DNA from 2 places in the Desulfosporosinus youngiae DSM 17734 genome. Region 1 is predicted to be linked to the other one. Evidence: riboswitches for the same ligand, from Rfam matches in the RefSeq annotation. Region 1 holds a riboswitch; the other holds the start of a gene.
What was found. Region 1 has a riboswitch for molybdenum cofactor ahead of moaA (GTP 3',8-cyclase MoaA). Riboswitches for the same ligand answer to the same signal wherever they lie in the genome.
Positions count from the first base shown of each region.

Region 2: it holds a riboswitch for molybdenum cofactor, as region 1 does, so the genes downstream of both, DESYODRAFT_RS16760 (molybdopterin molybdotransferase MoeA) here and moaA (GTP 3',8-cyclase MoaA) in region 1, are expected to answer to the same signal.

Region 1 is NZ_CM001441.1:612,487-620,422, forward strand. Features, by position in the region: gene mobA (molybdenum cofactor guanylyltransferase) at 1-595, shown strand, start outside; gene fdhD (formate dehydrogenase accessory sulfurtransferase FdhD) at 641-1,426, opposite strand; molybdenum cofactor riboswitch at 1,580-1,708, shown strand; gene moaA (GTP 3',8-cyclase MoaA) at 1,781-2,752, shown strand; gene moaC (cyclic pyranopterin monophosphate synthase MoaC) at 2,756-3,226, shown strand; gene DESYODRAFT_RS02950 (MOSC domain-containing protein) at 3,447-3,881, shown strand; gene DESYODRAFT_RS02955 (MogA/MoaB family molybdenum cofactor biosynthesis protein) at 3,881-4,381, shown strand; gene DESYODRAFT_RS02960 (NYN domain-containing protein) at 4,905-5,729, shown strand; gene groES (co-chaperone GroES) at 6,016-6,300, shown strand; gene groL (chaperonin GroEL) at 6,335-7,936, shown strand, end outside.
Region 2 is NZ_CM001441.1:3,571,485-3,579,420, reverse strand. Features, by position in the region: gene DESYODRAFT_RS16785 (Uma2 family endonuclease) at 1-235, opposite strand, end outside; gene DESYODRAFT_RS16780 (hypothetical protein) at 285-854, opposite strand; gene DESYODRAFT_RS16775 (hypothetical protein) at 982-1,224, shown strand; gene DESYODRAFT_RS16770 (ABC transporter ATP-binding protein) at 1,319-2,203, shown strand; gene DESYODRAFT_RS16765 (ABC transporter permease subunit) at 2,203-3,003, shown strand; molybdenum cofactor riboswitch at 3,499-3,633, shown strand; gene DESYODRAFT_RS16760 (molybdopterin molybdotransferase MoeA) at 3,830-5,125, shown strand; gene DESYODRAFT_RS16755 (radical SAM protein) at 5,597-6,601, shown strand; gene DESYODRAFT_RS16750 (choloylglycine hydrolase family protein) at 6,582-7,571, opposite strand; gene DESYODRAFT_RS16745 (class I SAM-dependent methyltransferase) at 7,721-7,936, opposite strand, start outside.

The DNA of each region.
Region 1 (7,936 bases):
CGAAAAACAACTTCCGAAATTGAAGGCGACTGGAGTTTTATTAGCAGGCGGAAAAAGCTCGCGTATGAAAAAAGAAAAGGCTTTTCTCGAAATAGACGGAAGGTCTCTGGCAGAACGGAGTTTAGAGGTTTTGCGAAACGTATTTTCGGAAGTAATCATTAGCAGCAACACTCCAGAACGTTTTGCCCACTTTGGGGTACCTATTATTCAGGATGAAGTTCTCGGCCGAGGCCCGCTGGAAGGGCTATATCAGGGTTTAACAGCGGCCGCATATGATGAGGTTTTTTTTGTCGCCTGTGATATGCCATTTTTAAAAGCAGACATTATCCGCAGCTTGGCAAAATGGATTTCAGACTATGATGTTGTCGTTCCAAAGCTTAAGTCAGGCCTCCATCCGTTACACGCCTATTATCATCGCTGTTGCCTTCCCATAATAAAAAAGAATCTTGAGGCAGGGTGCCTCAAGATCATAGATCTCTATCCTGCCTGTTCCGTGAAGTATGTGGAAGAACAGGAACTGGAGGGGGTTTCGGATTCGATAAACGTCTTTTGCAACGTGAATACACCCGAAGACTGGGCAGCTATCCATAAATGATAAATCTACTCTTCGAAAACTGAGCTAAAATCTTATTTTTAATGTTCAGAAAATAATTCGTTCCGGGCAGGTGTAAATATTTAAGCGTTGTTCCCTTGCAAACCCCACAATCGTAATGTTCAAAGCAGTTGCTTGAGAAAGGGCCATATCTGTCGGCGCGCCACGGGCAATGAGGATGGGAACATTCATTTTGGCAACCTTAAGCAGGATTTCGGAGGAAACTCTGCCGCTAAAGAAGATAACATGGTTTTCAAGGCTCAACTTAGTGCGAAAGGCTTCACCGCTGAGCTTATCAAAGACATTGTGCCTGCCAATATCATAGCTGGTTAGGAGTATATCGCCTTTATTGCCAACTCCGCCGCTGTGTACCCCACCCGTCTCCTGAAAGAGAGGAAGATAGGATTGTAAAAATTTAGCATAATTATAAGCTTCCTGAAGTGGGATGCTATAAGTTGAGACAAGAGGTTTAACCATAAGTGCATCATTGGCAAAACAAAACGAAGCTCTGCTTTTACCGCAGCAGGCAGATACAAATCGTTTGCTCATAAGTTCTTTCTGTAAAACACAAGGTTTACCCTCAACCCAAACCATGTGGTCTGAAGAATCTTGGCGAATTTCGTACACGTCCTCAGGAACCCGGATGAACCCTTCGTTGAATAAAAACCCAAGAGTAAGTTCCACAGTCTGGGAAGGTGAACACAATAGGGTGGCGATCTCATCTCGATTATAGTGAATAGTTAATGGAACCTCTCGGACAACTGTATCTTCTCTTCCTTCTATTAATGCTCCATCGGCTTTAAGAATGGAAAGGGTAACCGTTTCGTTTGGCATTTTAACCTCCTTGGACCTTTTTTTTATAGTGTACACTAATTTTTCAAGAATCTGAATCAGTTTCTATTAAAAAGACAAAATGTAATATATTAATAAAAGGAATTTTCGACTTTATCACGAATTATTTCTTAAAGGTTAAAGTGAAGGTTAAATTGAATCGTTTCGCTCCGAAGCTGGATTGCCTAAAGCAATGCTATGGTGACCAGACTAGTGTCTTAGGCACTCGGGTATTATGGGAAACTGTGATATCTCCTGCTGGAAAGGAGTCTGTTGACAGGTGGATTATATTCCCCCGGTTGTTTACAGACCGTGGGGTTTTTTGTTTTAAAATCTAATCCAGAAAGAGGAGACATAATGCAAGATCAATTTCTTAGGCGAATTGATTATCTCAGAATTTCAGTGACGGATCGTTGTAATCTGCGTTGCAAATATTGTATGCCTGAAGAAGGGATACAATGGATGCCGCATGATTTGATTCTTACTTTCGAAGAAATACTTAGATTGATGAGGATAAGCACGCAATTAGGTTTTCGGAGATTTCGTATTACAGGCGGAGAACCTCTTGTGCGCAAGGACATTTTGGAATTCCTGCGCGAGGGGGCTCAACTTCCTGGAGTTGAAGATCTCATGCTCACAACGAACGGATTATTACTTCCGGAAATGGCTTTTGATTTAAAGGCTGCAGGAGTTCACCGAGTTAATATTAGCTTGGATACGATGGATAAAACCCGCTTTTTTGAGAATACTCGCGGAGGGGATGTCTCAAAAGTGATTCAGGGAATCTTTCGTTCGCTGGAGGCCGGCCTTAATCCGGTCAAAGTTAATGTTGTCGTTGTGCGCGGATTTAATACGGAAGAACTGCCCAGCTTTCTAAAGCTGGCTAAACAATATCCGCTTCATGTTCGATTTATTGAACTCATGCCGATTGGTGTCAGCTCGGAGCATCGGAGTGATTTTGTCTCAATTAAAGAAATGAAAGAACTACTAGGGCTCAATGAAGATGCTCCAACTAAAGTGATTGCCGGCGGAGGCCCTGCTGAATATTTTCAGCCAAGCGGTTATAAAGGAAGTATCGGCTTTATCAGCGCCCTGAGTCGTCATTTTTGCAGCACGTGCAATCGTGTGCGTTTGACGGCAGACGGTAAATTAAGACCGTGTTTGCATAGTAAACATGAAGTTGATTTAAGAGAGGTCCTGCGTTCGGGCAGTTCGGATCAGGATATTCTGAAGGTATTTGCACAGGCGGTTTGGCATAAACCAGCAGAACATCATATGAACAATGAAGCTTGGCAAGATACACGTGTAATGTCTCAGATCGGAGGGTAAGCAATGGAATTAACACATTTTGATGAAGAAGGACGCGCACGGATGGTGGATGTCAGTGACAAGGCAGAAACTGCTAGGGTTGCTGTTGCCCAAGGTAAGATACTGATGAAACCAGAAACCCTGGAAAGAATTCGCTCAGGGCAGATTGCTAAAGGAGACGTCTTAGCAGTGGCCCAAGTTGCGGGGATTATGGCGGCAAAGCAGACCTCACAACTGATTCCAATGTGCCATCCCTTAGCGATTACCGGTGCTAAATTAAGTTTTAAACTGGTGGAACCTGGTGAGATAGATATCGAAGCTAGCGTGAAAGTCCACGGAAAAACCGGTGTGGAAATGGAAGCATTAACAGCAGTTAGTATTGCTGCCTTGACCATTTATGACATGTGCAAAGCAATCGATAAGACGATGACGATCCAGGGAATTTTTCTGGCAGAAAAGCTGGGGGGAAAAAGCGGGCATTTTGTACGGGACTAACTGCCACTAAACATTTTAGGCGGAAAGTAAGTGGCAGTAAGTCCCTGCATAAGTTCGACTAGACATTTCTGAAGCGGGGCTTCAGAAATGTAGTCTCCTATATACGAGACTAACTGCCACTAAACATTATAAGCAGAAAGTAAGTGGCACTAAGTCTTGCATAAGTTTGACTAACTGCCGTATGGACTAATAATTGAGCATGAAGGAGAGGCATATTATTATGGGAAAAATAGTAGCTGTTTGTACAAGTGAACGAAAAGGGATGCGCAAAAAGAATGTGGGTGAAGGCATCTTAAAAGTGGGCTTTGGGCTTGAAGGCGATGCTCATGGCGGAGACTGGCACCGGATGGTCAGTTTACTGGCGATGGAGAGTATTAAGTCCATGCAAGATAAAGGGTTGAAGGTAGGCCCAGGGGATTTCGCAGAGAATTTAACAACAGAAGGTATTGAATTATTTACTCTGCCGATTGGAACAAAAATAAAAATTGGAGATACAAGCATTGGAGAGGTAACACAAATTGGTAAGGAATGCCACACAAAATGCGCCATCTACCATCAAGCTGGAGATTGTGTGATGCCGAAAGAAGGAATTTTTATTCGGTTATTGGAGGGCGGAGTTGTTCGAGTCGGAGATAGCATTGAGGTGATCAATTGATGCTTCGCGTGGGAGTTATAACGGCTAGTGACAAGGGGTCACGTGGGGAAAGGGAAGACCTTTCCGGACCTGCCCTTGCTAAGCTTGTTCAGGAAATCGATGGAGAGGTTGTGGAGTATGTAGTGCTTCCTGATGACCAGGTGTTGCTGGAGAAAACCATGCGCCATTGGGCAGATGAACTTGGCCTGGATTTGATCTTAACGACCGGGGGTACGGGGTTTTCAATGCGGGATGTCACACCAGAGGCGACTCTGGCTGTCGCAGATCGAATGGTCCCGGGTATTGCCGAAGTCATGCGGATGGAGAGTCTTAAAGTGACTCCAAAGGCAATGTTAAGCAGAGCAATTGCAGTTCTTAGAAAGCGAACCCTGATTATTAATATGCCAGGCAGTGTTAAAGCAGTTCGCGAATGCTTCGCAGCGATTGCGCCTGCAATTCCCCATGGAATTCAGATTCTCAAAGGAGAAGCAAGTGAATGTGGGTCAACAATTCAGCAGTAATGGGATGAAATACATCAAAACTTTTTAATCCTAATTTAACTATTAATAGTTTTTAATTTAAACGAGATTAACAGTTCTTTGGAAACAGGGGGACAGGTGCGTTGTTTTAAAACTAAAACAACGCACCTGTCCCCCTGTTTCTTCATAAATAATATCAAGTAAAAGTCGTTAATCTTTTACCTGGTCAAAACTTGGCCAATTAGCCCAGCTTATCTTTCGGAATTTAATGTATGAAAGTCCTTAGATGGGATGGTTCAAGCACTAAAATTTAACGTGCCTCGCAAAAGAGCATTTTGCACACAGGATGCTCAGGAAGGATTATGTGCTTTATAAAACTCTTTTTCCAAACATCATGTCATTATAAGGTAAACTTCTAATAGTTGGTTATGCCGATTCTCCTGCAGGTTGTAATAATTATGTTCAAAATTGCTGCTTAATCAATAAGTTAAGAGCTGAAGCTTGTCACGTTTGTCCAAAATGACACGTAGAATATGGTAGATTAGTGGCTTGTGAGGTGAATAATTTGAAAGCCATAGCATTTGTCGATTATGAAAATATTTGGGCCAGTTTATTAGAGCGCAGTTGTGAATTGACGCCGAAACAATTGGTAACATTTTTGCATCAATATGCCGAGCGCACTAATGTAGAATTATTAGCCATCTATCTCTACGCCAATTTTGACCGGGAAGAGTTTTGGCGAACGCAAACGACGTTTGAAAGCACGAATGTTTTTACTCGTCATGTATTTGGAAAAAACAATTATGCTAGTACGCAACTTCGCCGCAATGCTGCCGATCTGGAGTTAATGCTTGAGGCCCAAGAGATATTGCTGACAAGAGCATCCACATTTGATATGTTTTTATTGCTGACAGGGGATGGAGATTTTCTTTCCTTATTAAGAAAAATACGAGCCTGGGGGAAGGTTGTTAAAGTGATCGGGGTCGCAGGAAGTGTTCATCATACTTTGCAGCCTTTTTGTGAGGAAGACAATCTTTTACAGTGGATCCTCAATCAAAAACATGAGATAGAGTATTATCCAGAGCATGATTTGGAACGAGGAATTCAGATTCTCGGAACACTCCAAATTCGATTGCCTTATGTTGCATCAACAAAAGCCAGAGCCACATTAACAGAATTTCTAGGGCGTTCGATCTTACAAGTAAAAGAGTTTATTCGCTACTTGTTAAAAGAAAATATTCTTACTGAAAAGGAGCATCCCGATCCAAATCTGAAGATTGGCAAGACTAAAATATACCTTCTTAATCTAAAGAATACTAAGGTTCAAGATGCTTTAGGAAGCCTTTATGAAGAAGTATTACAGCGGCAAATTAAATTAATTTTGGACTAAAATCATGAATAGAGGGATCATAATCTGGCAATTATAGTGGGTAGACAATAGGGAGATGCGCATGGGGAGAGGGGTATAGAGTTTTTAAATTAAAGAGCGCATGAAATTGGGAGAAAATTAAAGATTTAAAAAGTAAATGATGAATAAACCCCGGATTTCGCTTAATTAGGGGGGTTGCTTTCCTGCAGCCCCTTGCAATATATTATAGATATATTGTTAGCACTCAATAGAGTCGAGTGCTAACAATATTAAATAAAAACATAAACAATAGGAGGGACTTTTCTTCATGAACATTAAACCTCTCGCTGATCGGGTAATCATCAAACCACTCCCGATGGAAGAAAAAACAAAGAGCGGTATTATTATGCCGGATACCGCAAAAGAAAAACCACAAGAAGGTGAAATCGTCGCCGCAGGTCCTGGAAAAGTGGAAAAAGGTGAACGCATTGCTCTTGAAGTAAAAGTGGGTGACCGTGTAATGTATTCCAAATATGCAGGAACTGAAGTCAAGTATGACGGTCAAGAATACTTAATTCTGAAAGAAACCGATATTTTAGCAATTGTTGGCTAATTGATAAGACTAACTTTTGAGGAGTGAATATACGTTGGCAAAGCAAATTATTTTTAATCAAGACGCTCGTCATGCATTAGAACGCGGTGTTAATGCTCTGGCTGAGGCTGTACGCGTAACCTTAGGACCTAAAGGACGTAATGTCGTTCTCGACAAGAAATTTGGATCTCCGCTAATTACAAACGATGGTGTTACGATTGCTCGTGATATCGAATTGGAAGATCCTTTCGAAAATATGGGTGCCCAGCTTGTTAAAGAGGTTGCTACTAAAACCAATGATGTAGCTGGTGACGGTACAACGACGGCTACCGTTTTAGCACAAGCCATTATTCGTGAAGGCCTCAAGAATGTTGCTGCCGGTGCTAATCCAATGGGCATTAAACGTGGAATTGAGCAGGCTGTGGAAGTTGTGGTTGCAGACATTAAAGCGAATGCCAAACTCGTAGAGACCAGCGAAGCTATCGCTCAAGTTGCTACTATCTCTGCCAGCGACAAAAACATTGGTGATCTGATTGCGCAAGCGATGGAAAAAGTCGGAAAAGACGGTGTCATTACTGTTGAAGAAGCAAAAGGCATGACAACCGAACTTCAAGTGGTTGAAGGAATGCAATTTGATCGCGGCTATATTTCCGCTTATATGATTACGGATACTGAGAAAATGGAAGCGGTACTCAATGATCCTTTCATTTTAATTACTGATAAAAAGATCAGTGCGATTCAAGATGTTTTACCAGTCTTAGAAAAAGTAGTGCAAGCTGGTCGCCAACTTTTAATCATTGCTGAAGATGTCGACGGGGAAGCTCTTCCTACGCTCGTTCTCAACAAATTACGTGGAACCTTTACTTGCGTTGGTGTTAAAGCCCCTGGCTTTGGAGATCGCCGCAAGGCAATGCTGGAAGACATTGCAGTTCTAACAGGTGGAACAGTTATCACTGAAGACTTGGGACTCAAGTTAGAAAACACGACTCTTGAAATGCTCGGTCGTTCACGTCAAGTTCGCGTCACCAAAGAAGAAACCACTATTGTCGAAGGATCTGGCAACAACGAAGATATTAAACAGCGCGTTGAAGCCATTAAACGTCAAATAGATGAAACCACCTCTGACTTTGATCGTGAAAAACTCCAAGAGCGTTTAGCGAAATTAGCGGGCGGAGTTGCGGTCATTCAAGTTGGTGCAGCTACCGAAACTGAAATGAAAGAGAAAAAGCTTCGCATTGAAGATGCTTTAGCTGCTACTCGTGCCGCTGTTGAAGAAGGAATCGTGTCTGGCGGAGGTGCTACTCTGATTGATGCCATTCAGGCTTTAGATAAGCTGGATTTGACAGGTGACGAGGCAACGGGTGTCAATATTGTTCGTCGTGCTCTCGAAGAACCACTTCGTCAAATCGCCAACAATGCCGGATATGAAGGTTCCGTAGTCGTTGGAAAGGTTCGTGAATCCGGTACAAGAGGGATTGGCTTTAATGCCGTAACCGAAGTCTATGAAGACATGATTGCTGCCGGTATTGTTGACCCAGCAAAAGTTACTCGTTCTGCTCTGCAAAATGCAGGCTCCATTGCTGCTATGCTCCTCACCACGGAATGCTTGGTTTCTGACTTGCCGGCTAAAGATGGCGGAGCAGGTGCTATGCCAGGC
Region 2 (7,936 bases), 2.7 Mb from region 1:
TATCATTATCTTCAACATCAAGTCTCACGCAGAACGGGGCATGATAAACTTTACAAGATTTACCTTGCAGATAATTTGCAAACTGCCTGTACAGTTCGCCGGAAATTTCTTGATGAATTCTTGAAGGTGCAGATTGCATATAAGCTATACCGTCAAGAACCTCCCATCTTTCGTCCTCATTCCAGGTCAAGTAATCGGCGTATGAATAATTTCGCTCTTGTCGTGGCAATGGCATATTAAACACGCTCCTTATGTATCCATTTGATTATACCATTTTCTGCCGATCAGGAATAGTTTGAAATTTGCGGATGCTTTGGCCTGAAATGCTCATTTTTACGCATGAGCATTCTTTTAACGATTAAAGGAATATGGAGAGCAAAAAATTCAGAAACAGACAGATTTGAAATATAACCAGCTACATCGAAGAATTTGTTCATGGTTCCTAAGCTATACCAAACTCCAGCGAGAAAATTAATGATCATAAGAAAAATAACGATACCCGTAATATTAGTCCAGACAAAACCTCTTTTATTCCTAGTTAAGAACAAATGAATTAGTAAAAATATAATAATTAAGCAAGTTGCTATAATAGAAATCATCGCGAAAGAATCGAACTTCTCAATAGCCCATGTTACAAAGTCGGAATCAAATTCCCGCCTGCTTGCCGTTTTATTTAAACTTGCAATGAAGCGTGGCCGGGTTGTTATTATACCTGCTATCCCCACGAGAGAAAGAACTGATGATAGCAGGATATAACACTTATTCAGCACATTACTTTTTCCGAAACTCATAAGACAATTGCTTATGACAATGATTATTACTACTATTGCAACTGGCGATATAGAGATAGCCATTATGCACCTCAAGCAAAGATTATTGTATTATTATACCATAGCAATATAAATCTTCCCAGATCTGGGGTACGTCCCTCAGTATTCCAGAATTATCGAGATATAGTTGGCCTGCCGGAAGAAGAATCTATTGCCTTTAATTGGCAAGGCTGGAAAGGCCGAACACTGCCGACAACAAAGAATTGCCGGCGGTGTTCGGCTTTTCTGTTTTTGGAAAATGATTGGTGCTTGGTATCTGTTTTCTAATGCGGATAACAGAATCAAAGGAAATAAATGTGGAATAACTATAAAGGATAGGGACACAAGTACGGAAAAAGAAAATCGGCCGGTTCCGCTCCGACCTCCGGCGACGGCACGGTCTACTGAAATCTGAATGCCGACGGCATCAACATATAGGTGCCAAGGGCTATGAAAATGGCTCAGTTTAAACTGTTGAAAAGCGCATTTCACAAGGAGGAAGATGGGCAATGGGCATAATTGAAATCAAAAACCTGACAAGAGACTATGGGAACGGGCGAGGTGTGTTCGACCTCTCTTTCTCTGTGGAAAAAGGCGAGGTGTTCGGCTTTCTCGGTCCCAACGGAGCCGGAAAAACCTCAACAATCCGGCATCTGATGGGATTTTTGCAGCCGGAAAAAGGAAGCTGCGCCATTAACGGTTTGGACTGTTGGCATGACAGTGCGGCCATTCAGAAAAATCTTGGCTATATTCCTGGGGAGATCAATTTTTTTGAAGATATGAGCGGTACGGATTTTTTGCGATTTACCGAAAAATACCGGGGGTTGAAGAAGAGCGATCGCATAAAAGAACTGCTCGACCGTTTTGAGCTTGACGCGCGCGGCAAGCTCAAAAAAATGAGTAAAGGGATGAAGCAGAAAGTGGGCATTGTCGCCGCTTTTATGCACGACCCGGAGGTCCTGATTCTCGACGAACCGACCAGCGGCCTTGATCCGCTCATGCAAAACCGATTCATAGAACTGATCCTGGAGGAGAAGGCGAAGGGCAAAACCATCCTCATGTCCTCGCATATGTTTGAGGAAGTAGAACGTACCTGCCACCGGGTATCGATCATCAAAGACGGTCGTTTGGCCGCCGTGGACAGCGTGGAGACACTGAAAGCGGCGCAGGTCAAAAAATATATTGTAACCTTTGCAAACGCTAAAGCTGCGGAGGAGTTTTGTGCGGAAAATCTCACAACCGAGCTGTTGACCCATCACCGCGCCGCCGTCACGGTGCAGCACAATATCCGCGAATTTATTGCGGTATTGAACCGTTATCCCGTCGTCAACCTGTCCGCTTCCAGTCAGAGCCTTGAGGAAATCTTTATGCAGTATTACGGAGGTGTCCAATAATGTTGAATTTTACATTATACAAATATGGGATGAAAGGCAGCTGGAAAATGCTGCTGATCTTTGCGGCTGTGTTAACCATGTATGTTTCCATAATCATTTCAATGTTTGACCCGGAAATGATGAGCCTCTTGGATGATTATGCCAAAGCAATGCCGGAAATTATGGCTGCGGTCGGCATGACGGCGGGTGCCGCCACCATGATCGGATTTATGTCCTCGTATTTGTACGGTTTTATTTTGTTGATATTTCCTATGGTTTTTTCCATACTTTGCGCCAACAGGCTAATCGCCCGCCATGTGGACAGGGGCTCCATGACCTATCTTCTGGCCGCGCCGGTAAAACGCCGGACGGTCGTATTTACGCAGATGAAAGTAATCGCGACCGGAATTTTTGCCCTTGTCCTGTTTGTCACGGTGCTGGAAATTATCATCTGTGAGGCATCCTTCCCGGGAGAGCTTGAAATCGGGAAGCTGCTGGCGCTCAACGCCGGTCTTTTAAGTTTGCAGTTGTTCATCGGCGGGATATGCTTCCTGTGTTCCTGTATTTTCAGCGACAACCGATACGCTGTGGGCTTGGGCGCGGGAATTCCGGCGCTGGCCTATATCTTGCAGATGCTATCAAATTTTAACGAAAAACTTGAAAATATAAAGTACGCCACCTTCTTCACGTTATTTGACACTAATGGGATAATCGCGGGAGAAGCCGGGGCGATTGCGGGGATGATCGTGTTGTTTGCCGGGGCGGTTGTGTTGTTTACCGCAGCGATCGTTATTTTTTCCAAAAAGGATTTACATATCTGAGCCGACCTTAAGCAATTACGGTTTTTTAACAGAATGCAAGGAACATGTCCTATACAGCATTTTATAGACATCTTAAATAAGTCAACTATGAGTCAAATTCGTCACTAGTGACGAATTTCGGAAAATACTATTTAAATTCCTGACCAAATATAGGAGGGACAGAGTTATAATATAGTTGGAAGCAAGGCCTGTTGAAGATAACCTGATTAATCTGGTGCGAATGTACAGTGAACATTTAAAGAGATGAGTGTGACCATCAAATAGCATGAAAATATCCTTCTGCGCGGATTAAACGCAAGGAGGATATTTTTTCTGGCGGGGCAGTCCCTCGCCCGAGGCGACTTTAGGATTCATGTGGTAATATAACATAAAACAAAAATCACGCTATTTATATTTTTATTAGTTTATGTTATGTTATGTAGTGTAGTCAATCAAGATAAACCTTAGGAGAGCAAAGTCTTACTGTTTGGAGATACGCGGAAGGAAGTCTTAATAATTAAATATTGAATCCGAGCTTTTTATTCTAAAGGAAGCTTCCCATGAATACTAAGCCTAAACCGGAGGGTTTACGGGGTTAGACAGGAAACAGTCTGGCCTTCACTTGTGAGAAGGATGATGCTTAAAAACAGAGAAATCTGTTTTTAAAAAGCATGCTCTTTAACCGGCTGGTTTAGTTCCTGATCCAGCCGGTTTTTCTATTGCGTATCCTGCCTGAACAAGAGCAGGTGAGTTCCCTGGGCGCTCCCGGACTGTCGGATGGGATTGCCCAGACAGTGCGGGAAAGCCGGATAAAAGTAAGAGACTATTTGCTAAAAGGAGAGGAATTATGGAAAACCATCAGCAAGACAAAATTATCTGTTCCTCCGCAACCTGTACCGGCTGTGCTACACGCTGTCACCGGCAGCAGAAAGCCCCCCTTTCCCGGGATGAGGCTCTGACCATTCTCTTTGAACGGGTCAGGTTTGATCTGGCCAAGGAGTTTGTGCCGCTGAGTCAGGCTTTGGGTCGGGTGACGGCGGAACCAACCTATGCGGCCTTCTCTGTACCTCCTGCTGATACCGCCCAGCATGATGGAATCATGGTGAATTGGGAAGAGGTTAAAGAGCTGCTTGCCGGCGGCTGCCGGGTGCTGTCGGAAAATCAATTTCGCCTTCGGGTTATGGGGTCGGTGCTGGAAGAGCCCTTTGACACCGTGATTCCCCTGGAACAGGTCAGCCATTTGGCTGACGGCAGAGCGGAAATCAGGGCCTTGCCCTACCAGGGACAAGGTATAGGACGGGCCGGGGCCAGTATCCGGGAGGGAGAGCGGGTTGTCCCCGCCAATTACCGCCTGACCCCGGCTAATCTGGCTATCCTGCGTTTTGCCGGAGTGGAGAGGGTGCCGGTCTGGAAAAAACCCAAAGCTGCCGTGATTCCCGTGGGCGGCGACTTGGTGGGGCCCGGCTGTCGGCCGGGTCCGGGACAGGTAGTGGAAGCGGACAGCATTCTCGTGGAAGGGATTCTCCGGGAATGCGGCGGGGAAGCCTGGACAGAACCGGTGGCAGGGGATAGCGAAGAGCTGATCTGTCAGGCGATTCTCCGGGCCCTTCCCCACTGTGATTTTCTGATTTTGATCGGCGGCTTGGGCCGCAGCGGAGCCAAGTATGGGGACTATACCGCCCAGGCCGTTGAGAAGCTGGGCAGAATTCTGGCTCAGGGCATGGGCTTTGGACCTGGCGGGAAAGCCATGCTGCTGGGGGAAATCCAGGAAAAATGCGTAGTGGGGATTCCGGCACCTCCTCATGCGGCCCTGACTCAGTCCGAGCAATACCTGCCGGCGATTATGGAACGCTTTCTTCACTGCCCCTGCTATGAGCGGCCGGAGATCAAAGCCCGCTTGCACACAGATTACCAGAGCGGAGTCCGTTCCGGTTATCATCCTCATGTAGCTCTCAGCTGGACGGAGGAGGGCTATGAGATTGTCCCTGTTCGGATGGGGGACACGGTAGATTGTTTTGTCAATGCCACGGGGATTCTGATAGAGGAGGCGGAAGACCGCCTGATGAAAAAAGGGGAGCCGGCCACGGTGCAATTGCTCTGGGGGGAGAAGACGGTCCGCCGGCGCAGCCGCCAATCCGATTAAAGGCTTCTTTCCGGGCGTGACCGGGAAGCCGGCGGAAATATTAAGATCCTTGATACCCGTGAAAAATTATACCCAAATTGAATTGTAAATCATTATTTTTGTGACTAATCAGGTACTCAGTTAATTAACCACAGATTACACAGATTAACACAGAATAAATATATTTTGGCTCTAAACTACAAATTGCTTGTAACGCAATTGATATTCGCCAAAGCTGATAAAAGGCCGATTTGATCCTGTAGCTTTGAGATAATTAATAATTATCGCTTTCATTGACTCGCATCTTCGCCATTTTTTTATACTTAATCCTTCTTAATCTGTGAAATCTGTGTTAATCTGTGGTTTCTCTTATCGTTCTTTTTATGTGTAATCTGTGGTTCCCCGGTCAGAATTCCCCAAGGCGTTTCTTCTTGTAGGTATAAAAAATGCGGGATTTTAGGTTAAGATTTCTTTAGGAAAAGAGGGAAAAAGATGGATTTTAAGTTAACAGGAGAGCAGGAGTTAACCCGGGAGCAAGCTCTTTTTGTTTTGGAAAAGGCCCGGAATCCGGAGCAGGCCTATGAATTATTTGCTTTGGCCTCGCAAATCCGGGACAGGGTATCCGGCAAAGCCCTGTGGTGGTCCTCGGGATCAGGGGGAATTTTTCCCTGCCGGGTCAAACCCCGCTGTTCCTATTGTACCTTTTATACGGAAACTATGTTTCCCACGGATGTTTTGCTTAAGGGCCTGGAGTGCATTGAAGGCCTGGGGATTCAGCAGTTCCATATCAGCGGGGGAACAGACCTGAAGGAAGGGTACGACGAACAGCTGCTGGAGCTGGTGCGGAAGATTAAAGCCCATTCGGGACTGAAGCTGGAAATCAATCTGGGACCCTCCTTTCAGAAAGAAACGATCCTGGAATTAAAGAAACTGGGTATTGACAGCATTACCAGCTCTTTGGAATCCAACGCTCCGGAGGTCTTCGCCGCCGCCAAGCCCGGAGACAGTCTGGGGCGGTGGCGTGAACTGCTGCAATTCTGTGAAGAGGCGGATATACCCAGCCGCTCAATGATGCTGCTGGGCCTTGGCGAAACGGATGAAGACCGAATTGACCATCTGTTTTTTATGAAGCAGTTCCGAAATCTCTATCAGCTGCGTCTATCCCGCTTTATGCCCTTCCCGGGAACTCCGTATCAGGACAGACCCCGCTGTTCACCTTGGGAAACTGCTTTGATCACAGCTATGGCGCGTATTCTGCTGCCCAATACGGAGATCTGCCTGGCGGCAGGCAACAGCACGGATGACATACCTCTTTGGTATCTGGCGGGGGGTGGCAATCAATTGCTTGGGGTATCCATTGCCCGAAAAGCACCGCCAAGGGCTTCGGATATAGATATTTATGAGATCGGTGAAGGCGCTTATGTAGTGGATAAGCGCAGGCAGATAGAAAGGGTGTTGGCAGGGATGAATCTGGAGGTTACAGCTTTTCGAAGGTAGCCGGGCGCACCAGCTTTCCGAGGGACACAGGAACCTTGGCTTCGGCTTCAGCCCTGGAAAGCTTAGCGGTAAAAACCTGACTGTTTTCGTAGGTTCGGACAAAGTATTCGCAGGTTGCGGTATTCATAAAAACCGTGTACTGGGTGTAATCGTACGTGCCCCGCGACGTCAGGACAACTCCCTGGGGAATGGAGACACCCTCCAGAATATGAAATCCTGTCACGACTGCTTCCTGCCGGTTTTGAGGAATTGGGACATGGGTTTTCTGAAAAACAGTCCGCACAAACCGGGCAGGAGGCGTATAACCGCCTGGAAGCACCTCTGTGCCGCCGCCCTGGCCAAAGGGCGTCAGCACAAGCTCTCCCCAGGTTATTCCTTCCGGTTGGTGCGGTGCAGCCCGCATATAATTGCGCAGATTTTCCATATGCCACTCAAAAGTAGGACTGTTGGACAGAACCCCGACATGGTTGGCCAGCAAATGCATGCCGTTTTTTGTCTGTTCTACGGTCAGGCACTGTCCTTTTTTATCACAGACAATCCAATGCAGCGGAGCGACGGAATTGGTCACCGCATCAGGTACTCCCACGATCCGCACAGACTGCAGGGCAAAAGCCGCTTCTTCCACCGACCCGCACATACCGAGCAAAAAGTTGACAAGTTCGGTGGCTGCAAATTGGGATGTCTGTGCCCCACATTCAGGCTCTCTATACTTGGCATATCCAGAGAAATATAACGCCGCCGCCGCAAGCCCCATTTCATTGACGCCGTCCGCAAAGGTAATTTTAGGAATGGTCTGTCCAACCCCTATATAACTGTAGCGATTGCGGACACAAACCGTCCCGAGGGCATTGGACCACTGGTAATTGCGCGGCATCGTATAAAGATGTGGGTTCAGTACATAGGAAAAATCCATGGTGCGTCCAAGAAAGATCTCACCCTGTTGAGTTTTCAGCGTCATTGCGGTACACATTAGCTTTTCCCTCGTTTACTCTTTGGTAAGTATACCTTATTTGTACGCCGGAATGATCCTGTTGGTGACTGTTAAATTCCGGCCTTCACAGCCCTTGCAAAAAGCCACCCAGCGACGGGTGGCTTTTGCAAGATCTTGATGCAGATTGTTTAGGCAAAACGTCTTTTCCGCATTAGGCAAACCCATGCTCTTGGCGGGTTGGGACGGTTAGATTCAAACCGGCTTGAAACAAGAGAGAGAATTTCAAAGCAGGGCTCTACGGAGTTAACAATATCTCTGGCAGTGCGCTGGGGCGGACCGGGGTTATCACGCTGTTCATCAGCGTTGCCAATGATACTTAGCCACAGGCCGTCTTCTTCCAAATG